2 regions of the Rhizobium sp. 268 genome follow, and region 1 is predicted to be linked to the other one. Evidence: predicted binding sites of a transcription regulator. Region 1 holds the regulator's gene; the other holds the start of a gene.
What was found. The regulator LexA, encoded in region 1, represses DNA repair genes until DNA is damaged. The targets are predictions, from matches to a motif close to TGTTCNNNNTGTGTTCNG.
Positions count from the first base shown of each region.

Region 2: OS035_RS08670 (fibrinogen-binding protein) is a predicted target of LexA. The motif match lies at 9,263-9,280, and genes of this name have one in related genera.

Region 1 is NZ_JAPPSO010000009.1:216,285-230,812, reverse strand. Features, by position in the region: gene eno (phosphopyruvate hydratase) at 1-104, opposite strand, end outside; gene kdsA (3-deoxy-8-phosphooctulonate synthase) at 246-1,091, opposite strand; gene OS035_RS19355 (VOC family protein) at 1,091-1,984, opposite strand; gene lexA (transcriptional repressor LexA) at 2,181-2,900, shown strand; gene OS035_RS19345 (ComEC/Rec2 family competence protein) at 2,881-5,310, opposite strand; gene gltA (citrate synthase) at 5,601-6,890, shown strand; gene lpxB (lipid-A-disaccharide synthase) at 6,933-8,102, opposite strand; gene OS035_RS19330 (LpxI family protein) at 8,099-8,980, opposite strand; gene lpxA (acyl-ACP--UDP-N-acetylglucosamine O-acyltransferase) at 8,984-9,802, opposite strand; gene fabZ (3-hydroxyacyl-ACP dehydratase FabZ) at 9,799-10,266, opposite strand; gene lpxD (UDP-3-O-(3-hydroxymyristoyl)glucosamine N-acyltransferase) at 10,259-11,326, opposite strand; gene bamA (outer membrane protein assembly factor BamA) at 11,377-13,716, opposite strand; gene rseP (RIP metalloprotease RseP) at 13,920-14,528, opposite strand, start outside.
Region 2 is NZ_JAPPSO010000003.1:431,655-446,182, reverse strand. Features, by position in the region: gene OS035_RS08695 (GNAT family N-acetyltransferase) at 1-1,498, opposite strand, end outside; gene OS035_RS08690 (hypothetical protein) at 1,756-2,247, opposite strand; gene OS035_RS08685 (HlyD family type I secretion periplasmic adaptor subunit) at 2,368-3,717, opposite strand; gene OS035_RS08680 (type I secretion system permease/ATPase) at 3,723-6,071, opposite strand; gene OS035_RS08675 (hypothetical protein) at 6,097-8,166, opposite strand; gene OS035_RS08670 (fibrinogen-binding protein) at 8,307-9,251, opposite strand; gene OS035_RS08665 (helix-turn-helix transcriptional regulator) at 10,076-10,858, shown strand; gene OS035_RS08660 (hypothetical protein) at 11,037-11,357, opposite strand; gene OS035_RS08655 (UDP-glucuronic acid decarboxylase family protein) at 11,755-12,777, shown strand; gene galE (UDP-glucose 4-epimerase GalE) at 12,779-13,762, shown strand; gene OS035_RS08645 (glycosyltransferase family 2 protein) at 13,759-14,528, shown strand, end outside.

The DNA of each region.
Region 1 (14,528 bases):
GCGCGGCCCATGCTGCCGTCTTCGAGATAGACATCGACTTCGACGGTGGGGTTGCCACGGCTATCGAGAATCTCGCGGGCGATGATATCGGTGATTGCAGTCATGGGTTCTTCCTGCTCGGTGGGTGATCAATCGTTCGAAGCCTGTCATAATCGAAGGCGTGCAAATTACAATGGCACATTGCGGCACCCTCGACCTGCATGTCCGATCGTCGCTATAGCACGAACATGTCAGGCTTTTGACTGTCAGCCCTTGGCGACAGCGTCAAAGGCCAGCAGCTTTTCCAGAAGCCGCGGCATGTCCTTCAAATAGACCATGTTCGGGCCGTCGGACGGTGCGTTGTCGGGGTCCTGGTGGGTTTCGACGAAGACGCCGGCAATGCCGGTCGCCACCGCTGCGCGCGCCAGCGTTTCCACGAATTCCCGCTGACCGCCGGAGGAATCGCCCTGCCCGCCCGGCTGCGCCACGGAATGGGTCGCATCGAAGATAACGGGCGCGCCCATCGAAGCCATGATAGGCAGCGAGCGCATGTCGGAAACCAGCGTGTTGTAGCCGAAGGAGGCGCCGCGTTCGCAGAGCAGCACGTTAGGATTGCCGCTGGCGTTGAGCTTCTTCAGGACGTTCTTCATGTCCCAGGGGGCGAGGAACTGGCCCTTCTTGACATTGACGGCACGGCCGGTCTCGGCGGCGGCGATCAGAAGGTCGGTCTGACGGCAGAGGAAGGCCGGGATCTGCAGGACATCGACCACCCTTGCCACTTCGGCGCATTGCTCGGCGGTATGAACGTCGGTGAGAACCGGAAAGCCGAATTCCTTCTTGAGATCGGCGAAGACCTGCATGCCTTTTTCAAGCCCGATGCCGCGCTCGGCCGACAGCGAGGTGCGGTTCGCCTTGTCGAAGGAGCTCTTGTAGACGAGGCCGATGCCGAGCTTGGCGCAGAGCTCCTTGAGCGTGCCGGCAACCATGAAAGCGTGGTCGCGGCTCTCCATCTGGCAGGGGCCGGCAATCAGCGACAGGCGGCCGGTATTGGAAAAGGTGACCTGGCCTGCGCCCTCGCCGATCCTGACTTCCGAATTCGTATCAGTGCTCATCATCTTTCCTCGAAGGCGAAAAGCGTGCCCTGCCCGGGCGCCGGCTTCACCAGAATGCGATTGTTCTTGCGCGTGTAGGTCACTCCGTTAGCAGCCAAATGCGCTTCTGTCACGGCAAGATCGGCGACGGTGAAGAGGATGGCCCGGCCGCGCAGGCCGCGGTCGGCGGATAAGACGGCAACCTCGAAATAGGCCTCCAGCCCCTCCGGCGTCATCAGGCTGATTTTCGCATTCGGCGCCGCGATATTGACGCCGAAACCGGTTTTCTCGACCGCCGACTGCGCCATGGCAAGGCTGACGAAACCGGCGTAGGCGGCGGCATCAGGCGCGCACAGCGCGATCTCGGCGATGCCGGTCACGCCATTGGCATGTGTCTCCAGCGCGCCGCGGTCGGCGGGCAATGGATTGATGCGCTGGCAGGTAAAGAGAAAGAAGTCCGGCGCACGCAGATCCGCTGCAAAGGCCAGTTTGAAGCTGCCGACGCTTTCGGAACCGTCCGGCATCTTCATTGGCCGGCTGAACTCCAGCATCTCGCCGGCGCTCGATCCGCCGGCAGCGAAGTGCCGATGATCGTGGCCGGCATCCTCGGTGCCGAAAACCACCGCCGAAAGCCCCTCATCGCCGCAACGGAAGCGGAAGGCCCGGTTGCGGGCGGTGAAGACATTCCCTTGCCGCGCCGAGGCCTCGCTCTCCTCGACGCTGGCGATACCGAGCGGCTCCAGATAGGTCTTGTCGGCGAAGAAGACACAGGCATTCTCCGTTCCGAAGGGATGGCGGGCATCGGCGGCAACCGTGAAGCCGAGCTTGCCGAGCCGCTCGCGGGCCAGATCGATATTGACGACGGGCAGCACGACATGATCCAGCGGGTGCGGTTTGGCGGAACGCTCGTTCATCATATCCCTCCCTCAAACGATAAGAGATGTGCGACAGCACCACCCCCAATGCAAGACATGTGTGCCAATCCGGCGAATGAAAATAAAAATCTCAAAGAGTTGGCGGCAAGTTTTACGGAAATTTAGCTACTTGCAGAACACATATGGAACATATAGTGTCTGTTCTGGATTTGTTTCAATCAGGGGTCACACGCCGATGCTCACGCGCAAACAACAGGAGCTTCTCCTTTTCATTCATGAGCGCATGAAGGAATCCGGCGTTCCGCCATCTTTCGACGAGATGAAGGATGCCCTGGATCTGGCCTCCAAATCCGGCATTCATCGCCTGATTACAGCGCTCGAAGAACGCGGTTTCATTCGCCGCCTACCGAACCGCGCCAGGGCGCTCGAGGTCATCAAGCTTCCCGAAGCCTATAGTCCCAGCATCCAGCCCCGGCGCGGCTTTTCGCCGAGCGTCATCGAGGGCAGCCTCGGCAAGCCCCAGCCGGTCGCCGCCCCCGCGCCTGTAAAACCCGTCGCCGACAACGGCAACTCGGTCTCGGTGCCGGTCATGGGCCGAATCGCTGCCGGTGTTCCGATCTCGGCAATCCAGAACAATACCCACGACATCGTCGTTCCCGCCGACATGCTCGGCTCCGGTGAACATTATGCGCTGGAGGTGAAGGGCGATTCGATGATCGACGCCGGCATCTTCGACGGCGACACGGTGATCATCCGCAACGGCAGCACCGCAAGCCCCGGCGACATCGTCGTTGCCCTCGTCGATGACGAGGAAGCGACGCTGAAGCGCTTCCGCCGCAAGGGCGCCTCGATCGCGCTTGAGGCGGCCAACCCGGCTTACGAGACCCGGATCTTTGGGCCCGACCGCGTCAAGGTGCAGGGCAAGCTCGTCGGCCTCATTCGCCGCTATCACTGACACTGGACAGGCCGGATTCGGTAAAACTGTTGCTGCGCCAGTCATAGGCGCGCTGGCGCATCCATGGCCGCGACAGCGTTTCGAATGCGGTTGCGACCTCCAGGCCGGTATCTGCGAAGCGCAGCTCGAGGGAACCGGTCTTGCGCAGCGTCTCACCGGTGAAGAGCGTCGCGCCTGAGCGGCAGCTGTTGAAACGCAGGCGGACCGGCGTCACGACGATATCGGCTGCATCGCAGGCCGGGCCGAGATAAGCGGCATTGTCGATGATGCTTACCACACGGCCATTGCCAAGCCTTGATATGCACCAGGCCTTTTTGACGCAGGAGAAGCGGTTTGTTTCACCGCCCGCGGCGGCCCCCCGCATCGCTGTCCTTGCTTCATTCTGTTGCTCGCGGGAAAGCCTGACGCGTCGGTCTTCCCCCTCCGGCGGGATAGCGGGGCCACCCAGCATCTTCGGCGGGTGATGCGTCGGCAGGACCAGCGCTCTTTGCCACTGGTCGAAGATGAAATCCGGCGGGTTTTCACGATTGGAAGCCATTGCCGCGGTCTCGACGAGCGCGACCAGACCGCCATCCTCCGAAATCACCAGATCCGGCGGCCGGGAAACCGGCAGAATCAACAGAATGAAGGTCGAAACGGCGAGGATTGCTGAGCCGGCATGGCGCAGCCGGGTGCGGAGCAGCGTCAGCAGCAGGAAGCCTGCCACGGCGATGGCGAAATACCAGGCGGGCAAGCGGCCGACGCCGATATCGCCGCCCCAGCCGGACACTGTCTTGGCGACCGCGATCACCAGATCAAGGCCGAAGCCGACCACCTTCCAGAGCGGAGCGTCCAGACCGAACGGCATGAGCAACATCGCCAGCAGCCCGGCCGGCATCACGATGAAGGAGATGATCGGCATCGTCGCGAGGTTTGCCGGCAGGCCGTAAGCGGTCAGGCGATGAAAATGTTCGATCGAAAACAGCGCCGTGGAAAAACCGCCGATCAGCGAAGTCAGGAAGACGCCGCCGAAGAAACCGGCGACCGCAACGAGCGGCCGGAAGACCGGCAGCCTCAGCAAAGCGTTTTCGCGAATGCGCCGCTCCTTCCACAACTGATAACCCGATACCAGCGCCAATGTCGCGGCAAAGGACATCTGGAAGCTCGGGCCCAGGACTTCGGAGGGCGAAATGGCGATGATGACGAGGGCCGAGAGCACGACATTGCGCAGGCTGATCGACGGCCGATCGAAGAAGACGGCAATCAGCATGATGGCCATCATGATAAAGGCGCGTTCAGCCGAGACCCCGAAGCCGGAGATCAGGTAGTAAGCGGTGACGGCGATGAGCGCGCCTGCTGCGGCGATCTTCTTGGTCGGATAGGCCTGGGCAGCACCTGGAAAGAGGCTGAGCAGCATCCGGAAGCCGACGAAGAAGATGCCGGCCGACAACGCCATGTTGAGGCCCGAGATCGCGACGATATGAGCAAGGCCGGACTGGCGCAGCGCCTCCGTCGTCGCATTCGAGATGGCGCGCCGCTCGTCGGTCACCAGAGCAGCGGCAAAAGCGCCCGTATCGCCGGGCAGGATCGATCGAATGCGATCGCCGATACCGCTGCGCAGCCGGTAAAGCCATTCGAGCATTGCTTCCGACGTCGACATTGCACCCTGCGGGCCCGCCCCCAAATCCCTCTCCGGAGCGCCATAGAAGAAGCCGTTGGCACCGATGCCGTCGAAATAGGCACTGAAGGAGAAATCGTTGAGTTCAGGCAGCGCTGGGCCTGCCGGAGGCGTCAGCCGCGCCCTGCCGGTGATGATGTCACCGATCTCGAAAGGCGTATCGGCGCCGCGGACGATCGCGGTGATGCGCCCCGGCCGCCGCTTCAGCTCCGGCGCCTCCGTGCCGGTGACGGCAAGGATGTAGCGCCAACGCCCACGTCCATCGCCTTCCCGCCGTTCGACACGGCCGGTCACCGTCGTCGTCACGGATGAATCGAGGATCACGGTCGAAGCCCTCCAGCTCTCGAATTGTGCTGAGAGCATGCCGCAGGCGAAAAGCGCCAACGCCAGGAAGCTGGCCTGCAGCACCGGCCGGCTGGGGCCGGCGACGAGAACCACGACCGCCGGCATCGCCAGGCAGAGAAGCGACGCGACGAGGGGAAAATCCCATGGCGCGAGAAACCAGAAGGCCGCCCCGGCGCCGAGGAAGACCGGCGAGAACAGCAGCAGTCGGCCATGGTCGGCCTCCTCGCCCAGCATGCGGATTCCGGCACGCAGCGATTGCGAGGCCGCGGCCGGCAGCCGGTGGCGCAACGGCATCGCGGACTGGGTCCTTGCCGACCGTTTCACCACCGCGGGCGCGGCAAAACCTGGGGAATCGGCCAGGCCGGCGCCCGCTTCCGGCCGCAATTCGACTGTCGTCAATTCCTCCATGCCCCGCCCAAGATCACCCGCGCCTGCGGGCAGAATGCAACCTTCAATCAAAACGAGCAAGAATAATCGATTGAAATATGAGGGAAAATCGCCACCGCCAAAAGAGCAGTCGAATCATTGGCTTCCGGTATGCGCGCAGCTCATCGCTGCAGTGCCTAAAAGGTGATGCCGCAATGCACAAAATGCCGTCACGGTAACTTGGCATTAGCTTCGCGATCATATAGCTATCGGTGAGGACGCTTAACCCCTATGGCGCTTTTATGGCGCCACCGCCATTTCGGAGGATCAGTATGACGGATCAAAGCGCTACAATAAAAATCGGTGACAAATCTGTCGACCTAGCCGTCAAGAGCGGCACGATCGGCCCGAGCGTCATCGATATCGGTGCTCTCTATAAGAACACCGCTTCCTTCACTTACGATCCGGGTTTTACCTCGACCGCATCTTGTGAATCCAAGATCACCTACATCGACGGCGACGAAGGTGTGCTGCTGCACCGCGGCTATCCGATCGAGCAGCTGGCCGAGCATGGCGACTTCCTCGAAGTGTGCTACCTGCTTCTCTACGGTGAACTGCCGACCACCGCGCAGAAGAAGGATTTCGATTATCGCGTTACGCACCATACCATGGTGCACGAGCAGATGAGCCGCTTCTTCACCGGCTTCCGCCGCGATGCGCATCCGATGGCCGTCATGTGCGGCTGCGTCGGCGCCCTGTCGGCTTTCTATCACGACTCCACCGACATCACCGATCCGCACCAGCGCATGGTCGCCAGCCTGCGTATGATCGCCAAGATGCCGACGCTTGCCGCGATGGCCTACAAGTACCATATCGGCCAGCCTTTCGTTTATCCGAAGAACGATCTCGACTACGCCTCTAACTTCCTGCGCATGTGCTTTGCTGTGCCTTGCGAAGAATACGTGGTCAATCCGGTGCTCGCCCGCGCCATGGACCGCATCTTCATCCTGCATGCCGATCATGAACAGAACGCCTCGACCTCGACCGTCCGTCTCGCCGGCTCGTCGGGCGCCAACCCGTTCGCCTGCATCGCGGCCGGCATCGCCTGCCTCTGGGGCCCGGCCCATGGCGGCGCCAACGAAGCAGCGCTCAACATGCTGAATGAGATCGGCTCGGTCGACCACATTCCGGAATATATTGCCCGCGCCAAGGACAAGAACGATCCGTTCCGCCTGATGGGCTTCGGTCACCGCGTCTACAAGAACTACGATCCGCGTGCCAAGATCATGCAGAAGACGACGCATGAAGTGCTCGGCGAACTCGGCATCAAGGATGATCCGTTGCTCGAGGTGGCGATGGAGCTGGAGCGCATCGCGCTCACCGACGAATATTTCATCGAAAAGAAGCTCTATCCGAACATCGACTTCTATTCCGGCATCACGCTGAAGGCGCTGGGCTTCCCCACGACCATGTTCACCGTGCTCTTCGCGCTTGCCCGCACCGTCGGCTGGATCGCCCAGTGGAACGAGATGATCGAGGATCCGGAGCAGCGCATCGGCCGCCCGCGCCAGCTCTATGTCGGCGAACCGAAGCGCGACTACATCCCGGTTTCGAAGCGCTGATCGCTTCGGCCAACATATCGGCCCGAAAAGGAGAAAACCCGGTCAGAGACGACCGGGTTTTTTCTTGTCCAGCACGTCGAGCAGGATTTCGGCGGCATGTTCGCCTGGTGGTTTTTCCGTCTGCATGCGCTGCCAGATGAGATCATAGCCTTCCTTCATCGCCTTAAGCTGGTAGGTGTCAGCCGACAGCCTTTCCATCCAGCGGGCGAGGCTTGCCCCGCGAACGACGTCGTTCAGATATTCCGGGACGACGGCGTAATCGGCAATCAGGTTCGGCAGTGCGCCAGTCCAAGTCTTGATGCTTGACGTCAGCAGACGCATGATCCAGTCGACCTTGTAGGCGGAGACGACAGGAACATCGGCAAGCGCCAGTTCAAGAATGACGGTTCCCGATGCCGCCATCGCCGCATCGGCTTCAGCGAATGCCTTCCATTTAGCTTCAGCGCCGACAACGATCTCCGGCTTGACCGCCCATCCCGCCGTCAGTTGGCGGACAAGCGCTTGCCTGTGCGTCACCGTCGGCAGAACAAAGCGCGTCGGCCCATTGCGGGCGACAAGTTCGCTTGCCGCCACCTCGAAATGGGGCAGGAGCTTCTGGATTTCCGAGGAGCGTGAGCCGGGCAGAAGCAGGATCGCGTCGTTGCCGGGCTGCCTGTCGGCGCGCCGGCGCCGGGTCTCCAAGAGCGCCGGGTCGGCGGTCAGGCGATGGCCGACATAGGTGGTTGCCGGCCCGCCAAGGCGCTGCATCGCCGCCGGTTCGAAGGGCAGGACGGCGAGCACATGATCGACATAGGCGAGCATGCGCGTGGCGCGATATTCTTTCCAGGCCCAGACGCTCGGACAGACGTAATTGACGACAGGCAGATCGGGCAGCGCGGTGCGGACGCGCTTTGCGACGCGATGGGTGAAATCCGGGCTGTCGATGATGAGGAGAATGTCGGGCCTTGCAGCGACGATGGCAGCGGTCGTCTGGCGGATCAGCGTATACAGCTTCGGCAGCCGGCTCAGCACCTGGGTGATGCCCATGATCGACAACTCGGAGAAATCGAACAGGGATCGCAAGCCCTCGGCCTGCAGCCCCTCGCCGCCGACGCCGACAAGTTCCACCGGCCCGGTGTGGACCCGCTTCAGGGCGGCGACGAGATCGGCGCCGAGCAGATCACCCGATACCTCGCCGGCAATGACGGCGATCTTCAGCGGCGCCCCGTTCATTCGAGCCCCCATGCCGGCAGCCCGCGATCGATGCCGCAGACGAAAAGCCCTGCCTCATCGGCGGCCTTGATGACGGCGGCGCGATCGAGCACCAGCGAGCGGCCGGCCTCTACCGCGATGCCGCCGAGACCGGCTTTTTTTGCGTTCAGGATCGTGGAAACGCCGATCGCCGGCAGGTCGGCGCGGATATCCTGCTGCGGCTTGCAGAGCTTGACGAGCGCGCCGCGGCGCCGCGGCGAGATGCGCCCGGCGGCTCTGAGACCCGCGACACGGTCCAGCATCTCATCCGTACCCTCGAGCCCCTCGAGTGCCACGACACGGCCGCCGATGCTGATAGCACCCTGCCCGACATCCAGCCGACCGAGCATGTCCGCGGCTTCGGCGGCGCGGCGGATATCGCGCCGGTCTTCCTCACTAGGCGTCGTCGCGCCAAGCGCACCAACAGAGGCAAGCAGATCCGGAGCAATTTCATGGGCGCCGACAACCCGGCGGCCGTTCCCCTCAATCAGCCGGATCACCATCTGCAGAACCGTGTCGTCGCCGCCGGAGAGCAGTGTGCGGATGGCGGCCGGCACTTTCATCAGAATGCGCAGTGTCGGACGCACCTCGCGCCATTCCGGTCGGCGGGCGACGCTGCCCGACATCACGACACGGCCGACACCATAACGGCTGAGCAACCCATCAAGAGCTGCGAAATCGCCGATGCCGATGACGGCGTGATCATAGTCTTCCCAGCGCCGGTCGCTTTCATCCTTCAGGGCGACGATGACGGGATTTTCACCCGCCGCACGCGCGGCTTCGGCGACATAAGAAGGCAGAAGACCGCCGCCGGCAATGATCGCCAGCCGGCCCGCAGCGGTGTCGCCTGATAAAGCCACGGATCAGCCCTTCTGCCCCCGGGTCGGCGAGGACAGAGCGCGATCGCTGTCGGCGGCGATGAAATCGAGGATCTGGACCGCCTGCTCGCAATCGGCATATTCGTCGCGGATGGCGGCGGCGTTTTCGCGGACGGAGCCCGTTCCTTCGAAGATCGACTTATAGGCGCGGCGTACCCTGTGGATGACGGCGCGGTCGACGCCGGCGCGGGTCATGCCGACGACATTCAGGCCGCTCAGCAGACCGGGATTGCCGTTCAGCATACCGTAGGGAATGACATCGTAACTCACTGCCGAAAGCCCGCCGACGAAGGCCTGACGGCCGACACGGGTGAATTGGTGAACGGCCGAGCCGCCGCCCAGAATGACGCGATCCTCGATGACGACATGGCCGGCGAGCATGACATTGTTCGACATGATCACGTGATTGCCGACCTTGCAGTCATGCGCGACATGGGAATTGGCAAGGAAGAGGTTGTTGTCGCCGACGATCGTCTGGCCGCCGAAATCGGCCGTGCCGGTGTTCATCGTCACACCTTCGCGCATCGTGCAGTTGGCGCCAACCGAAAGCGTCGTCTCCTCGCCGCCGTGATGCACGCTCTGCGGATCGCCGCCGATGACGGCCATCGGAAAGATGCGCGTGCCCTTGCCGATCACGGTGCGGCCGGTGACAATAGCATGCGACAAGAGCTCGACATTTTCATGCAGGACGACGTGCGGCCCGACATGGCAGAAGGGACCGATCTTGACGCCCTCACCGATCACAGCCCCGTCTTCGACGACAGCCATCGGATGAATGCGGGCGCTTTCGGCAATAGTGCTCATGCCTGTTCCTTACGAACGATCATTGCGCCGATATCGGCTTCGGCGACCAGGGCGCCGTCAACCTTGGCGTCGCAATGGAATTTCCAGATATTGCCGCGCTGCTTGTGCTTGGCGACATGGAATTCGACGCGGTCTCCAGGAACGACAGGCTTGCGGAAACGGGCATTCTCGATGGTCATGAAGTAGACGAGGTTGCCGGGCTGGCCTTCCTTCTTGGCACAGATCGCACCCGCGGTCTGCGCCATGCCCTCGATCAAAAGCACGCCCGGCATGATCGGAGCTTCCGGAAAATGGCCGGTAAAATGCGGTTCGTTCACCGTGACATTCTTGATGCCGATCGCCGAGTTGTCGCCGTCGATCTGGATGATCTTGTCGACCATGAGGAAGGGGTAACGATGCGGCAGCAGCTTCATGATCTCGATGATGTCCGCCGAAGAAAGCGTTGTCGTGGCTTCTTCAGTCATTTTCCTTGCCTCCAGGGTTCCGACCGCGCAACTTGGACTTCGACACTTGTTGTGCGGCCTCTCTCAGATAGTCTTTTAGCGGACGGGCCGGTACACCGCCATATTGCCCGCCGGCGGCAAGATCGGTCATGATACCGCTTTTGGCCGCGATCTGCACGCCGTCGCCGATCGTTACATGCCCCTTGATGCCGGCCTGGCCGCCGATCTGCACGCCATTGCCGATCTTCGTGCTGCCCGCGATGCCGACCTGCGCGACAATGGCGCAATGGCGGCCCATCTGGACGTTGTGGCCGATCTGGACCTGGTTGTCGATCTTGGTCCCCTCACCGATCACCGTATCGTCCATGGCGCCGCGGTCGATCGTGGTATTGGCCCCGATCTCGACGTTGTCCTGGATGATCACCCGGCCGATCTGGACGATCTTGATCATGCCGCGCGGACCGGGCGCATAGCCGAAACCATCCTGACCGATGCGGACGCCGTTATGGATGATGACGCCGTTGCCGATCAGCGCGCAGAGAATGCTGGCGCCGGCTGCAATCGAACAATCGCGGCCGATCTTGACATTCGGGCCTATGACACTGTGGGCGCCGATGCGCGTGCCTTCGCCGATTTCGGCATGCGCGCCGATAACCGCCAGGGGCTCGACGATCACACCTTTTTCCAGCCTGGCGCTCGGATCGATCACCGCGCTCGGCGCAATCTCGCTTTCACCCGGCGAAATGGCGACCGGACGCAATGCTGCCGGGTAAAACAGTCCGCCTGCCATCGCAAAGGCCGCGTGCGGATTGGACGACAGGATGATGGGGATATGCGGGGGGACGAGATCGGCCAGCGCCTTGTCGCAGATCACCGCCGAGGCTTCGCATGTCGCCAGCTCATCGCGGCTGCGACGCGACAGGATATAACAGACATCACCCGCCCGCGCCCGGTTGATTGGGGCCACGGATCGGACGACGATGTCGGCATGGTCGGAATTGGGAAGTTCCGCCCCAAGAAACTCTGCCAGCTCAGCGAGCTTCAGACCTTCATGGGGCAGAAAAAAAACGTTTTGCTCCATCGGCAATGCTCCAGAACGGAATTGAGTCTTACAGTTCCGGACTGCCGATATCAGAATTGGTTGTTGATGCCAAACTTGAAGTTCTGCGTCTTGTCGAAGTCTTCCTTGAGAACCGGGATCGCGTAATCCAGGCGTAATGAACCGAAGGGAGACTGCCAGACGACACCGACGCCGACGGAAGCGCGCAGAGAGGCGTCTTCACCATCAATGCCGTCGCCCCTCAGGTCAACGTCATTGCCGAACAGCGTGCCGGCATCGGCGAAGACCGCGCCGCGCAGGTTAAAGTCACGCGGGAAGCCCGGCATCGGGAAGGTCGCTTCGGCCGATGCGGTGAAATACGTCGTACCACCCAGAGGATCATCGTTGGTGCCGGAAACGCGCGGGCCGATGCCCTTGTTTTCAAAGCCACGAATATCGCCGTTGGTCAGGGTGAACTGATCGAAGACATTCAGATGGTCGCCGAGGCCGATGACATAACCCGCCGAAGCAGAAACCGAGCCGATGATATCGGCATCGTCAGCGAGCAGACGGTAATAACGGGCCTTGCCGTAGATCTTATAGAACTGCGAGTCGCCGCCGAGGCCAGCCAGTTCCTGCGTCGCCGTCGCATAGATGCCTTCACGTGGCAGGACGGTGTCATCAAGCGTGTTATAGGTCAGCGTCTGCGAGATCGAAGAGCGCGTCCACGGGCTGTCTTCAACGAGGTGCTGATACGGAGCTGACAGATCGGAAAGATCGCTGCTGTCCGCGTCATACTTCATCTGCTTGTAGTTATAGCGGAAAGTCGTCGCCAGGTCTTCGGTGATCGGCGCGGTGACGCGCAGAACGACGCTGGTTTCCTCATAGTCGTAGTTGTCGTTGCTCGACGTCTCGCTGTGGTTGACGTCGAAGCCTGCGGCCAGACGATAACCGAGGAAATAGGGCTCGGTGAAGCTGACGCCGTAGGCGCGCGAACCTTCCTGACCGCCGCCGGCCGAGATGCGGATATACTGACCGCGGCCGAGGAAGTTCTTTTCTTCGATGGACGCTTCAAGCAGCAGGCCGTCACCGCCGGCGGCATAACCGGCGCCGACACCGAACGAACCTGTCGACTGATCCTGCACGTCGACGACCACCACGACACGATCCGGCGAGCTGCCCGGCTGGGTTGAAATGTTGACGGACGAGAAGTAACCGAGCGCTTCGAGGCGGCGCTTGGCCTTGGTGATCATCTGCTGGTTGAAGGCGTCGCCTTCGCTCATATCGAATTCGCGGCGGATGACGTAGTCGCGCGTGCGGCTGTTGCCGCGGATTTCGATACGCTCGACATAGGCGCGCTCGCCCTGGTCGACCAGATATTCGACACCGATCGTATTGTTGTTGAGGTCGCGGTTACCGCGCGGCGTGACGCGCGCAAAAGGATAACCGGCAGACGCGACCTGATCGGAGATCGCCTCGATCGACTTCTGCACTTCCTTGGCGTTGTAGACATGACCTTCATGGGTGCGCACGAGCGGCTGCAACTGCTCGGAACCGACGCCTTCGACGGTCGACTGGACGGTCACCGGCCCGAAGTCGTAACGCTGGCCTTCCTCGATGTTGAAGGTGAGCGTGTATTTGTTGGTCGCATCGTCGAAGGTGGCATCGGAAGAGACGATGCGCATGTCGGCATAGCCGCGATTGTAATAGAACTGGCGCAGCGCTTCTTCGTCGGCATGCAGCTTGTCTTCGTTATAGACGTCCTTGCGGGTCAGGAACGACAGGAAGTTCGAACGCTTGGTGTTGATGACAGCAGCCAGGCGGCCGGCGCTGTAGGCATTGTTGCCGACGAAATTGATCGAATCGATCTTGGTGCGATCGCCTTCGTTGATGACGAAGGCAAGGTTCACGCGGCCTTCGCCGAGCGGCACCACCTGCGTCGTGACTTCGACTTCGCTGCGGCCGGTGGCGGCGTAAGCTTCTTTGATCGACTGGATGTCGGACTGGATCTGGGTGTCGCTGTAGGGGCCTGCGGCATGCGTCTGGACGATGGTCGCGAGCTTGTCATCCTTGATCTTGCGATTTCCGTTGAAGACGACCTGGTTGACGAGCTGGGCTTCCTGGACGTTGACGACAAGCGTGCTTCCGGAGACTGAGATCTTCACGTCGGAGAAGTAACCCGTCCCGTAGAGCTGCTTGACCGATTCATCGATATCGGTGTTCGAAAAGCTCTTTCCGGGAGCGATGGTGAGGTTCGACCGGACCGCTTCCGCGCCGACGCGGCTTGCGCCGCGCACATCAATGCGCTGGATGACCGCGGCCTCGGCGGCGGTAGCGGAAACGAACGTCAAAGCACCTGCGCCCGAAGCAACAACACTAGCAGACAGCGCAACCGCCGATACTGCGTTCAAAAACTTTGAACCAGCCTTCATTTCACCTATTACCTTTTTTTCCCTCGTCCCCGGCCTCAGGAAAACCCGATTCCGGTCACGTGTGTCGTTTTACCCGCTTTTGACATACAAGCAAGGGAGGTCGTTAATTTCTGTTTACTTCATTTCGAAGCGTGACCCATTCGCCACTACAGCCTTGAAACATCGTAAATAAATAGTAATTCCCCTGCTTCGCGCGTTTACCCTTAGCTCGCGCCAATGTCGTTCCAGGTCGTGAAAACCATCAATGTCAGTATCATGGCCAAGCCAATGCGAAATGCGATTTCCTGGGTCTTGGCGCCCAGCGGTTTTCCTCTGACCGCTTCCACCGCATAGAACATCAGGTGGCCGCCATCAAGTACCGGAACCGGCATCAGGTTAAGCAATCCTATCGAAACTGAAAGCATGGCAGCAAGCTGCAACACTGCCCCTATTCCAAGCTTCGCCATCTGGCCCGAAGCTTGCGCCACACGGATCGGGCCGCCTAGTTGATCGGCCCGCATCGTTCCGCGGAAAATATTGCCGATATATTTGAAGGTGCCGGTGACGATATCCCGGGTCTCGATCACACTTTCGCGCAGCGCCTGGAGCGGTGTGTAGGTCTGCAGGCGGAAATTGCCGACCTCCTTGCTGGTCACGATGCCGATCTGGCCGACCTCGATCTTGTTGCCGAACTGGTCGGTCATGTCGACGCGCTGCGGCACCATCGGCAAATCCAGCTTCTGGCCGCCGCGCTCGATGGTGACGACGATCTCCTGACTCGGGCGGATGGCGACATAGCGGCGCACATCGTCGAAGGTCTCGACCTTGCCGCC
Region 2 (14,528 bases), on a different contig from region 1:
CGGCCGGATCGTCCGAATGCACGTCCCGGATCGCGGCGAAAACGGCCTCCGCTTCGGCCAGCCGTTTGCCGGCTGCAAGAGCAATGCCACGCTTGTAATGCGCCTGGATCAGATGCGGCCCGACATCGCCGACCAGGCGGAACGTCTCGGCGGCCAGGTCGTATTGATGCAAAGCAAGCTGCGTATCGCCAAGCCGCATCTGGATCGGCGTCGGATCGGGCGCTTGCTCGGCGAGCGCCTTATAGGCGGCCAGAGCCTCCGTCAGCCTGCCCCGGTCGAACAGCAGATTGGCGAGGCCAAATCCCGCGCCGGTATGGCCTGGAGCCGATTGCAGGACCTGGTTGAAGGCAATCTCCGCTTTCCCGCGGGCGCCGTCGCGGTACATGTCGAGCGCCTGTTCATAGACGAAACGAATACTGCGCGGGTTGAGCGCTCCATGCAGATTCTGGCCATTGCGGGTGCGGAAGAGCGTGCAGCTGATCCGTCGTTCCTCGACCCCGAACATATATTTATAGGGCTCGTTCCCGCGCAGGAAGTCATAGGTCTTGAAGCCCTGCTCGATCGCCCGCCGGATGCAGTGGCCATGCAGGATGAGACCGGGAGACGGCGTCTTCCAGTTTTCGTCGCGGCCGGTGACATAGAAGAGGATCGCCTTCTTCCGCCAGTCGACGATATTCGCCAGCGCGCCAAGCGGCTGGTCGCCATGCCAGAAGACCGGCACCTCGAGATTGCCGTTGTCGAAGCAGTCCATCAGCATTTCGCGGGTGGTGATGATCAGCCGCTCGGTCCGCTCCGCGCCTTTGCGGGTGCTCCACTTGGTCCGCCAGAGATCGAAGAGGATGTCCAGGTCGCGATGGATGGTCTCGGGGGTCGCCGTCGTGATGCGGAAGATATCGCCGCCTTCGACCTTGCGCAGGAATCGCCGGAGCTTCTGGCGCGTCTGACTGCTCATGCGCTGTTCGAGATAATCGTCAAAGCTTGCCGGCAGGGGAACGATCGGGCAGATCGTATTGTCGATGTTTTCATTGTTTCTGGGCGAGCTGTCGCGAAACATCACCTCCGGCCCCCGCAGCGCCTCGATCATCTTCTCGCGCCGTCCGGCAGGGCCGCTAAAATAATCGAGCTTCAGGTCGGTCCAGTTCTGATGTTTGATAAACGAGGCAAAGCCGGCAATGGCATGATGTTCGTAATCCGGCCTGACGATGAAGCCGGTATAATCGGCCGCAAAATTCCCGGCCATTATGATCTCGTCGTAGAAGAGGCCGGTTTTTTCGTTGAGATGCGTGATGAGGCGCAAGGGAAAAAAAGCAACGTAGGGTGCATCCGGATCGCGTTCGCGAAGGGCGAGTATGAACCAGCGGCGCCGGCGCGACAGATAATTCTTCAGCCAGATCCAGGAGAGGAAATGCTGCGCATCGGGATCGTCCATGAAGACCTGGTCCCAGTTGTCGCGCACCGCCTCGAACCCGGCAATGGTGTCGATGATATCTATGCGCATGGCCGCCCCCCAATACTCCATACGTTACTCGGGAGCTTTCATTCTAAGGGGAAAAACCGATCTTCAAATAAGCCGTCCGGATGATTTTCAGGGCTTAATTATGATTAGTTTTGAGCCGGCAAATAACCCAGAATCCGGATATATTTTATTAAATAATTCAATTACATAGAGTTAAGCAATTTGTATGAAACACGATGCCTCAATATAGGTCGCCAAGGTGTCCAAAGTTCGGCCACTCACCATACATAAGGACTAGATCAGAGCTCGCCGGAGATCCGCGGGCTCGCATGGATAAAGGCCCAGAGCGTCCGGCTGATGGCGACGATCTCGGCTATCGACTTCTCCAAATGGTCGATCTCGCGCGCATCCATCTGCTCGATCTTGCCGTAGCGGATCTCCTTGTCGTCCTCGACCAGCCGCATCAATTGTGTGCTTGAGATGTCTCCCTTGTCGTCGAAGGAATAAATACAATGATTGTATTTGTTGCGGGTCTTGGATTCCTTCTTCAGCCGCGCCATGGCTGAAAGGATCGCTTTCCGGTCGGAAGGCGGGGTCGAAGCGAGCTTTGCAAGCCGTTCGATGAGATCCATCCGTGCACGTGTCGTGTTGAGGGTCAGGAACACGACGATTGCCGCATCTTTTTCGACCCGGAGGAGATGGGCAATGATGTAGATCAGCAGGCTTTCGGTATTCGTCCAGACATAGTTCAGGCGCCCGACCCGTAGCAGGACATCCGACATCGCCGCCATGCTCGCCCTTTCTTCCCCGGAGGGGACGATCCATCCCGAAGGGATGATACATTACCGACATCATATCAGAACACGGACAAATCCCTGATCCTCGCGGACCCCCGTCGTTTGCTGGATCGCTCAGCGTTCCTTGAAAGCCCGGGACATGCTGTCGGTAATTGGTTTGCTGATATATTCGAAGAAGGTGCGTTCCGACGTCTGGATCAGCACTTCGGCCGGCATGCCTGGAACCGGATGGAAATTATGCACCCGCGCAATCTCGGAGTCGGGTATTGCGACGCGAACGATATAGACGTCCTTGACCGAGAGGCCCGCATTCTCCTCGATCGAATCGGCCGAGACATAAAAGACCTTGCCCTCTAGAACCGGCGTCGTCCGCCGGTTGAGCGCCGTCAGCCTGACCGATGCCATTTCTCCCTCGCGCAGCTGATCGATGGAGGTTCGCAGCACCTGCGCTTCCAGGATCAGCGGCACATGCGCCGGCAGGATCTCCATGATCGGCTTGCCCGTGGTGATGACGCCGCCGGCGGTATGAAAATAGGAGCGTACGACGGTTCCCGACACCGGTGAACGGATGGTGGTGCGCTCGAGCACGCCTGCAGCCTCGCGCATCTGTTCGCGCACGCTGTCGAGATCGGATTCGGCGGTCTCAAGCGCATCGAGCGCCGCCTGCTTGTTGGAGTTGACGGCGATGACGGCTTCCTGGCGGAATTTGGCGATTTCTGCCTCGCTCTCGTTGATCTCGCCGTTCAGGCGCGCAATGTCGCCCATGGCATCGGCGATCGCCCGCTCGATCGCCAAGAGATCCGTCTTGCGCATATAGCCGACCTTGACCAGCCGGGCCTTGGAGTCGCGTTCCTCGGTCAGCAGCGATAGCTGCCTTTCGAAGGATTCCTTTTGGCCGGTATAACCGGCGAAGCGATATTCCAGCGATTGGATGTTTTTTTCGATCAGATTGAGCTGCTCTTCGAGCTTGATCTGCTTGCTGTGAAAGACGATGTTCTGGCTCTGGATGATCGCGTTGATGTCCGGATCGCCCGCCTCTTTCGTCACAATAGCGGGAAGGTGGAATTCGCGCAGACCCTGCGCTTCGGCGCGCAGCCTTGTGACGACGGCTTCCAGGCGCAGGCGCCGAAGCTGCAGCATCCGCTCATTCGAGCGAGAGGCGGTTGGATCGAGGGTCAGCAAAATATCGCCTTCCCTCACGGTATCACCCTCGCTGACGCGCATCTCCTTGATGATGCCGCCTTCCAGATGCTGGACGATCTTGTTGTTGCCCGTCGCAACGAAACTTCCCTGGGCGATGACAGCCGAGGCGAGCGGCGCCGTTGCGGCCCAAAAGCCGAACCCTCCGAACGAGGTGAAGAGAACCGTCAGGCCGACGATGCTGTGCATCCGGATCGAGCGCGGCACGTCGCTATACCATTCGAGCTGCACCGGACCGGCGGTCTCCTGTTGTTTCCGTGCCATAGCCTTCACCCTTCGATGCGCGGTGCTTGTTGACCGTTATTGCTGTTGTTCTTCGATAGCGCCTGCAGCACCTCGATCCGCTCCCCGAACATGGCGACAGTGCCGTCCTTCAGCACCAGGATCTTGTCGACGCACTGGAGCAGGGCCGGGCGCTGGGTGATCGTCACGGTGGTGATGCCCTGCTTCTTGGCATGGATCAGCGCCTTGGCAAGGGCTGCCTCACCCTGTGTATCGAGGTTCGAATTCGGCTCGTCGAGGACGACGAATTTGGGATTGCCGAAGAAGGCGCGAGCAAGCGCGATGCGCTGCTTCTGGCCGCCCGAAAGCGGAGCGCCGTCGGCCGCCACGATGGTCTCGTAACCCTGCGGGAAACCCGCGATGAGCTCGTGGACGTCGGCCAGCACCGCGGCCTCGTAGATCTGGTGATCTTCGATGTCGTCGCGCATGCGGCAGATATTCGCCTTGATCGTGCCGGGAAAGAGCTGCACGTCCTGCGGCAGATAGCCGATGCTTTCGCCGAACTGGCGCTGATCCCAGTTTCGCAGATCCATCAGGTCAAGGCGCACATTTCCCGACGTGGGCACGATCGAGCCGACGAGCATCTTGCCGAGCGTCGTCTTGCCGGACCCGGAATTGCCGATGACCGCCAGCGATTCGCCCTTCCTGAGGGAGAAGGAGATGCCGTTGAGAATGACCTTCTTCTGCGGCGGCGGCACGAACAGAATGCGTTCGACATCGAGCCGGCCTTCCGGATTGGGAAGGCGCAGGCGCGGGAAGTTCAACGGCGAGTTCAAAAGCAGGCTCTTGATCCTGGAATAGGCGGCCGCCGACCGGTTGAACTGGTGCCAGCCTTCGATGGCGCCTTCGATCGGCGCCAGTGCGCGTCCCGAGATGATCGAAGAGGCAATCACCATGCCGCCGGTCAGCTCACCGGAGAGCGACAGATGCGCGCCCCAGCCGAGCAGAGTGATCTGGGTGATCATGCGGCAGGCCTTCGATATGCCGGAGAAGATGATGTTGCGGTCCTGCGCCTCGACCTGCGATTTCAGCGAGCCCGCCGTTTCCCGGCCCCACATCTTCACTGCCTCGGGGATCATCGCCATTGCGTTGATGATCTGCGAATTGCGCGACATGGAATCCAGGTGGAAATTCGCCCGGCTGAGATAGCTGTTGGATTCGGCAAATTGCCGGGCGGTGAATTTCTGGTTCAGATAGGCGATGAAGAATAGCACCGCGCAGCAGGTCATGATGATGATGCCGAGATGCGGATGCACGAAATAAACGACGACGACGAAGAACGGCATTAGCGGCGCGTCGAGAAACGCAATCAGCGTGCCGGATGTGAGGAAACCGCGCAGCAGCTGCAGGTCCTGGAGCGTCTGATAGTCTTTGCCGCTGCCATGCAGCGAGGCCCGCGCCGCAGCGCTGAGGATCGGCGCGCCGAGCTGCACTTCGAGTTCCACCGCGGTTCGCATCAGGATGAAGCGCCTAACCGTATCCATGAAGGCCTGAAGCAGCACGGCGCCGAGCACGGCGATCGAGAGCATGACGAGCGTGTCGATCGAGCGGCTGGTCAGCACCCGGTCGGATATCTGGAAGAGATAGAGCGGGATCGCCAGCAGAAGCATGTTGATGGCGATCGTGAACATCATGACGACCACCATGTTGCGCCGTACGGCCCCCATGCCGCGCGCGAGGCTGGCGGCGAAATTCACAGGCTCGCTGCGCTTGTGAAAACCGCCGCCACTTCCCCCGCCCCCGCCTTCGCCGCCCCCGGGATCGGAATGCTTGCCATTTCCGCCTCCGCCGGTGCGGAGACGCCTGTCGGTCTCGCTGACCGGACCGCTGTCGCCTTCGATGGTCTTAGCGAAAGGCATCGTCGGGCTCGATTTGAGCTCGGTTTTCTCTTTCGGCAGTTCAGGCGTCGCCCGCGCCTCGATCGGCGATGGGTCGGATGCCTCCGCCAGTGTTGCTTCAACCGGTTTTTCTTCCACTGGTTTTGTTGGTGCCGGGCCCCTCATCACTGCAGCGGGAGCCGCCGGTTCTGCATTCCAGGCTTTTAATGAGGATTCCAACGTCACCGTCTTTTGCGGGAGGGGTGCCTGCACCGTGGCTGCGCGCGCCATATGGGCAGCGTCGCTTGCTGGAACATCGGCCGGCGCCTTGCTGCGATCGGAAGACGCAGACGAAGCGGCGGCACCGGTGAGCCGACGAAGGTTCTCGACGGCTTCGTCGATCGCAGAGATGCACAGATCGTTCCTCACCGCTTCCGAGGGCGCAGCGGAGGGAATATTGCCTGACCTCAAATCGAGGGCGCTGCCCGCTGCAAAGACTTGTTTCGAAATCTGGTTCATCGTGATTCTCTCACAATCCTCAGGGTCACGCGACCACGGCTTGCATGACGTCGGCGGGATGCGCCGACGACCAAGAAAGGTCATGCCCTGCATTGATTACGCCATCGGCAGAATCGCCGGCCGCAGGATCATCGTCGTTGAGAAAGGCGATGACTTCGTTGGCGAGCCTGTCGTCTGCCTGGTGCGGCTGGGTCGTGTCATGCTCTACAAGCCCGCCCTGAATGAGGATAGCGTCCGAGTAGAGCTGGCCTGCCAGATAGGTCGTCTGGCCGAAACTGTCATAATCGATGATCTCGGCGATATTGACGACCGCATTGCTGCCGGTGTCGATCGTGACCGTTGCATCGGGATTGTTCTTCAGAAGCGTCGATGCCGCCTGGGTCACATCATCGGAATCGCCGAGGATGCTGACCTGCTTTATAACAGTCATGTCGTAGAGATTACCGGTAATGTAGAGCACGTTGAGGCCGGCATAGCCTTGGAAATTCACATCGAAGGACAGCCCTTCCGGCATGTTGGGATCGCGATCTTCGATGGCTTTCTGGGTCTCGATCATATAATCCGGCATTGCCTCGAAGGGGCTGCCTGCGCCGACATTGTGAATAGAGGCGAAATTCCAGATCAGATTGTCGCCGGTCTCGATGTCGGCGCCGGGATCGGCGCCGTCTTCCGCCCGCACCCAGTCATTGTCGTAGAGCAGCGAGATCTGCGTGATGCTGTTGATGTCGAGCACATTGCCGCCGATGATCACCAGATCATATTGCATGCCCATCCCGAAAAAGGAGGAGAGGTTGATGGAGGTGTTGCCGCCTGTCAGAACCGTGGTTTCGGATCCCGAGGTGGTGACCGTCATCGTGTCGTTGTCGCTGACGAAGTGATACTGCTCGACCCATTGTACGAAGGAGACATCGCCGTCGATGACACTGACGCGCCAGCTGGTCGGGAACGTCGGATCGGCAGCATCGGTTTCGGCATGGCTCGATGCTTCGAAGGTGCTTTGTTGGAAGACCGCGATATTCTTGGCGACTGTCCCCGCCTCCTCGGCCGAGTGCGCGGATGCGCGCAGCGCCGAGGCGATATCGTCATTATCGCTATAGACAAAGGATTGGGAAACCGCATCAACCTGATGGTAGTCGCCCATCACCGCGGTGACCGAGGTGATGACGGCGGTATTGATCACCGAGGCGACGTTGATGACGAAGTTCGCCCCGGCGGTCACCTCAAGGCTGTTGCCGCTTGGGTCGGTCTGCTCAACGGATGAATTGCTATCGTCGGGTTCTTCCGGGAGCTTGGCGAGACCGCGGTAGGGCAGGAAATCATCGAGGACAGGGATCTCGGCCTCGATCTTGCCGTTGACGTAAACCGGACCGTTGACCTCGGGATCGAGGCGGATGAAATCGTGCGTGGCGTCGGTGCTTGGCGGCGTTGCACCGCAGCTCTCGCTATCCTCGTCTTGGACATTTGCGGCATCCTTGGTATCGCGGGCATTATGGATGTAGCTTTCCAGATCCTGGGCGATCTTCAGGGCGCCGTCATAGCTGTCGGTTCGGTGGAGATCCGAAAAAGGCGTGAAGACTTCGGCCTTGGTGCCGAACTCCGCCAGCCGCTCGGTGACGAAACTCGTGTCCCGGGCAGCATGATTGCCGTCCGTCATGTCGAGATAGTCGTCGTCGTAAAGCACGTTGACCTGGAGGACATGACTGATCGCCGAACCAGGCCCGGCAAAGACATTCAATTCCGGCTCATTCGACAGCACGATATCCGTGGGCGAGCCGAAATGCGGTAACGGGATGTCCCTTGCGGCAATCGCCGCCAGCTTCTCGATGCTCTCTTCGAAGACGCGGCCCAAATGACGCGAAGGACCAAATTCGATCTCGTAACTGCCGCCTTTGTAGATGATCTCGGGATCGTAGTCCTTGAGCTGCAGATTGGAAGTGAAGGCCGCGGTAAACGCGTCCTGATCCGGCAGAACCGGTCCATCGTCGCCGGCTCCTGTGCCTTCGGCAAATTTGGTGCGCGCCCTCATCTCTTCGGTGGTCATCTCGAAGAGACCGATGAAGTGCGCAATGATTTCCGAAATCTTCTCGATATGCATGGTTCGGCCCTCCCATTCGAAATGACGATCGGCCTTTTAAAGCGGCCCCGCCGGGAGCCATGGTCGTCAAACCGTTTTCAAACAGTCGAACTGCACCGGCGCCGGCCGGTGCAGTTCGTCTTGGTCGCTGGAGGTTAGTATCAGGTGCCGGTATCCTCGCCGACGTCGGAGACATGAGAATTGCCGCCGATGACGCTGGAGTCGACCGTGTTGCTGAGCAGGTTCGCGCCCTGAACGAGCTCGAGGTGGAAGCCTGAATTGGCAAGGATCGCCGAAGCATCGGCCGCGCTCGAGCCGGTGGCGTCGTCGCCGGCCTTGAGATCCCAGCCCCGGCCGTCCATTTCCATGCCTTCCGCGCTATCGGCGGTGCCTGCATTGGCGTTCAAGTGGTTCTGGGCGCCTTCGTTCTCCATCTTGATGTTCCAGGCGCTGTCCTGGTCGGCCAGATGGTTTGCCTGAACGGCGCTGAAGCCGCTGTCGTTGCCCGCGCCGGACAGCGAGTCATTCAGAATGCTGTCGACGTCGAGCGTGAAGGAGAAGTCGTCGCCGAGGTTGAAGGTGAGGTCGTGGCCGGCAACGCCGAGGTTGTCGAAATCTTTGACGTCCTCGATGACGGCGAAGTCGGTGTCCGTCTTGTTGAAGCTGTCAGCGGTGTTGTTGCTATCGGAAACCGTCTTGGTGTCGGTATCGGTAATGGTCTTGATATCGGTGTCCGTAATCGTCTTGGTGTCGTTGTCGCTGTACGACTTGCTATCATAGCTCCAGTCGTAGTCGGTTTTGGTGTCGGTGATCGTCGTGGTCTTGGTGCTGGTGTCGTCGTCGGACTTGTAGCTCCAGTCGTATTCGTTATCGCGGTTGTCGCCATTGTTGGCGGAGAGTTCGGCTTTGACGTCGACGTCGACGCTGTTGTCGGTATTGTCACGATTGTCGCCATTGGCGACGCCACCGACATAACCTGTCGAGCCGTCGTCGACTTCAGTTGAATTAATAGCGCTGTTGGCAAAGCCGTCGGCCAGCGCCCCGACCTTCGTGATTTCGGTTACGTCGCCCGATGGTTTCGGGTCGTGTTTATAGGCGTCAGACATCAAAATCTCTCCAGAAAAAAACCGGAGCAGCTTTTCGAAATCCCTCTCATCTCAAATGGGATCTTGCTCGCGCTCGCTCCGATGCGGTTAACATCGGCAGATGTATTCGATACCAGTCATCTGCAGCTTCATCGCGATTTGTTCGTCAAACCGTTGGTATTGGGACCGTACGTACTCAGTACAAGGCCGCACATATCCAGCTCCGCATCCTGACGAGGATGAGGAGTGTTCAGGCTTTATTGTCGTTGATTTGCCCTAAATGGATGCCACGTACCAAAAACACACGCCGATACCTGGATCGTCCATGCCGCCACTTTGGCGACGATCACAGATTGCTGGAAAAAATGCGGAGCCGATAGATATCAATTCGGGCTAAGGCAGATTGACCACCTCCGTCTAGCCCCTGTCGGTGGAGCAATGGGACGTCTCAGGTGGGGTATTGCCGAGCGACGAGAGTAAGACTTGCAGCGCTCGCCGCGGGGTTGAGTGGCGCCATTCGACGGTTGTTCGGCCCATATCCGCTTGAGGACGAAAATATAACAATCTGTACTGAACTATTACATCGAGCTCTGATCTATATTGGGAGCAAATTTAACCTCGAAGTACGCATCATAGTAAAAATACAACCAAAGCTTAGTATATTGTTGTTTTTCGCCCGCTAAAACTAATCACTTTGGGCCATTTCCTTCCTTCTCAATCCGTATTAACATAATTAAGAAATGTCTAAAAAATAAGGCGGTGACATCCGGGGCCGGCATTTCATACTATTGAATACCCGCCATCGCTCCACGTTTGAGTAAAGTGTAACGCTAGGGGAGGCGTATATGTTCATGACAGGCTCAGAGACGGAGAATTCTGACCAGGGACGGAAGTTGGAGTCATCGAGAAATACTATACTAGTGGTCGCCAAGGCGGACCTGTTTTCTGAATGCATGGTAGAAGCGCTGGCGAAGAAATTTCCGAACTGTGAGGTGTCAAGCATAACGAGCACAAAGCCGATGCTGGACAAAGATGCCAACGATATAAAGCTTGTTTTATTCTATCACATACCTGCGCCCGAGCTTCATGAAGCGCTGCAGGCTGCTCGCGAAAATCACCCGGAAACTTCCGTCGGACTCGTCGTCGAAGCGATCGACATGCTCGAACCCTATGTCAGCCGCCTGGTGGAGGCAAGGATCATCGATGGCGTCCTGCCGCTCAACCTGCGGCTCGATGTCTTTATGGCCGCGGTTGATCTGCTGATGAAGGGTGGCGAACATTTTCCGTCAGCCCTTCTCAATCGCCTCACCAACAAGAACACCCCGCTGGAGCCTTCGCTCTATCAGACAAAATCGGTCGATGCGGCGCGCACCAATGCGCTGAAGCTGAGACGCGACAGCATCTCCTCGTTGACCACGCGCGAGGTTCAGATCCTGGACCTCATATGCAAGGGCACGCAAAACAAGATCATCGCCGACAAGCTGCATCTTTCCGAAAACACCGTGAAGGTTCACGTCCGCAACATCTACAAGAAGATGAACGTCCGAAACCGCACGGAAGCTGCATCCCGTTTCTTCAACGAGCATCCCGCCGGCGAGGACGACATGTCCGGCCGGTGGCGCAACTGATCCAGAGCAAGTCCGGCAAATTGGCTAGCGATTTTGCCAGGCAAAGCGCGCTATTGCCGGGAATGGCGTGAAAACAAAAAGGCTGAGCATCTTGGTGAACCGAAGAAAGGCGCAAATACTCTCGCGCGCCACGCGTCCATTCAGACGCGCAAACAAGGCCGTCGCACTGATTGTTGCGTCAGATCGACGGACGTGCGAAGCAGCGCGACTTCTGTCCGAAGCCGCTGGGAGAGCAGATATAAGGCGCTGAGCCGTGATAGGCGACGCGAACCGTTGGCGTAGCCGGGCGTTCGGGCCGATTTGCCGGATAGGCATAGGTTTTTGCAGCGCGCGGGGCCTCGACCACGACGACGTTCTTTTTCGCGACGGCGGCTATGTCGTCGTTAACGACGGTACAGGCCGCTGTCCCGATCGCAAGAAGCGTCGTTCCCCCGGCAAACATCGCAAGATGAAATAGACGCCAGCCTTTCGGCTGCGCTGCAGCTTGTTTTTTCAACATGGCCAAAACCCCTCGCATATGGCGCTTCCGGATGCAAGGCCGGTCGTGCGGTTCAGCCCGGCCGATCTTCCCGTTACTTCTAGGTGAGCTGCATTGAGTGAAGCTTGAGCGCGGTCTGGACACTCGCTCTGAGGGTAAAATAGACAGAAAATGATTAATCATTTGTTACATCAAAGAATAGTTGCGTAATTATTTCGAATACTTGGAATTTTTGAAGTTGACCTTATCCGCAATCGTCTTATCATTTTAATAGTAATTCAGTTGTTCTAAGAATAACTCAAAAGTTATTCATGTTGAGATAGTCGGTACAGAGTCGGTACAATGAATATCCAACAGGATAAGGACGGCATGAAGTGCTTAACTAAAACAAAAGACTAAAACATGGGAAGGAGTTGTAATGCGTAGTTTCGTTCCCAGCGAAGGCTATTCCGAAGTGACAGACATGCCGGTGCGCAAGGATTTGGGCACCGCTCTTGTGAATGGCGGCGCCGGTTTCCTCGGCTCGCATCTCTGCGAAAGGCTTCTACAGCGCGGCCACCGAGTCATCTGCCTCGATAATTTTTCCACCGGGCGCCGCGTGAACGTCGATCACCTCGCATCGAACGCCCGTTTTCAGCTCGTCGAGCACGATGTTCGCCAACCCTTCGATATCGAAGCGTCCCTCATCTTTAACTTCGCCTCGCCCGCCTCTCCGCCCGACTATCAGCGGGATCCTGTCGGCACATTGCTCACCAACGTGCTTGGCGCCGTCAACACCCTGGATTGCGCCCGCAAGACCGGTGCGGTCGTCGTTCAGTCGTCGACGTCGGAAGTCTATGGCGACCCGAACCAGAGCCCGCAGCAGGAATCCTATTGCGGCAACGTCAACCCGATCGGACCGCGGGCCTGTTACGACGAAGGTAAACGCAGCGCCGAGACCCTGTTTTTCGATTATCACAGGACCTACGGCGTCGACATCAAGGTCGGCCGCATCTTCAACACCTATGGGCCGCGCATGCGCCTGGATGACGGCCGCGTCGTCTCCAATTTCATCGTACAGGCTTTGCGCAATGCAGATCTGACGATCTATGGCGACGGTGAGCAGACCCGCTCTTTCTGCTATGTCGACGATCTCGTCGAGGGCTTCCTGCGTTTCTCGGCCGCCGGCAACGCCTGCCACGGCCCGATCAACCTCGGCAATCCGGCCGAGATCACGGTTCGGCGCCTGGCGGAGATCGTTCGCGACCTCACCAATTCGCGCTCACAGATCGTTCATCTGCCGGCGGTCACCGATGACCCGCGCCAGCGGCGGCCGGATATTTCCCGGGCCATGGCCGATCTGGGCTGGCAACCCTGCATCGGGCTTGAAACCGGCCTGGCGCGCACCGTCGATTATTTCGACGGCTTGCTTGCCGGCGCCGAGAAGGCGGAGGTCGTATGAGATGCCCCGCTACATTTTGGTTACCGGCGGCGCCGGTTTCATAGGCAGTCATATCTGCAAAACGCTGTCGCGTGCCGGTATGGTCCCCGTCACCTACGACAATCTCTCGACGGGGCATGCCGACAGTGTCCGCTGGGGACCGCTCATCCGGGCGGACCTCGCCGATGCCGCCACGCTGCGCCGGACCCTTGCAGAGTTTTCGCCCGATTGCGTCATCCATTGCGGCGCCAACGCCTATGTCGGCGAATCCGTCGAAATGCCCAGGAAATATTACCGCAACAACGTCGTCGGCAGCCTGACGCTGCTTGAGGCCTGCCTCGACCAGGATATCGACCGGATCGTCTTTTCGAGCAGCTGCGCCACCTACGGTGTCCCGGCCTCGTTGCCGATACTGGAGGAAACTCCACAGCACCCGGTCAATCCATACGGCCGCACCAAGCTGATCTTCGAGATGGCGCTCGAAGATTTTGCCGCCGCCTATGGCATCCGCTTCGCCGCGCTGCGCTATTTCAATGCGGCCGGTGCCGATCCGGACGGCGAGCTTGCTGAGCGCCACCATCCGGAAACCCATCTTATCCCCCGCGCCCTTCTCGCTGCCGCCGGCAGGCTGGAGCGCCTCGATGTCTTCGGCACCGATTATCCCACCGAAGACGGAACCTGCGTGCGTGACTATATTCATGTCAGCGATCTCGCCCAGGCGCATCTTGCCGCCGTCAATCACCTGATGGCCGATGGCGATTCGCTCAGCGTCAATCTCGGCTCCGGCCGCGGCACCTCGGTGCGCCAGATCCTCGAAGCCATCTATCGCGCGACCGGCCGTGAAGTTCCCGTCCGGTATCGTCCCCGCCGGGCCGGCGATCCGCCGATCCTCTTTGCCGACACGGCAAAAGCCAAGGCGGAACTCGGCTTCGCGCCCTCTCTCTCGGATATCGATACGATCATCCGCACCGCCGGTCCCACGTTCGGGCTGGAGGTGAAGGCATGAGCATCGGTTCGGAAATCGGCCATCGCACCAGGACGGCGAAAGCCGCCTCCGCGGATGCATTCGATGCCGTCTTCGCCGGCTGGAACCGCGTCGTTTACGGTTTCGGCATCCTCTGCTGGCTGGCGGCACTCGGCTATTTCTGGATCTGGTGGTGCCAGTCGGCTCACATCATTTCCTGGACGGCCTTCGTGCTCATTACCCTCGTGCTGGGCTGGATCACGCTTGTGCCGGCCTATTTCATCCTGATCTTCCTCGATGCGAGAACGGTCAGCCCCCACGCGCGGCTGCCGGAAGGGCGGGTGGCGATGGTGGTCACCAAGGCGCCGTCCGAGCCCTTTGCCGTGGTCCGCGCAACACTGCGGGCCATGCTCGACCAGATCGGCGTAGATTTCGATGTGTGGCTGGCCGACGAAGATCCTTCACAGGAAACCCGGCGCTGGTGCGCGGAACACGGCGTGCTGATCTCCACCCGAAAGGGCGTGGCGGAATATCATCGCGCCACCTGGCCGCGCCGGACGCGCTGCAAGGAAGGCAATCTCGCCTATTTCTACGACCATTTCGGCTATGCGCGTTACGATTTCGTCGCCCAGTTCGATGCCGATCATGTGCCGACTCCGACCTATCTCCGTGAGGTCCTCCGTCCCTTCGCCGACCCCGGCATCGGCTATGTCTCCGCGCCCAGCATCTGCGATGCCAACGCCGCGACGAGCTGGGCCGCGCGCGGCAGGCTCTATGCTGAAGCCAGCCTGCACGGTTCGCTGCAGAC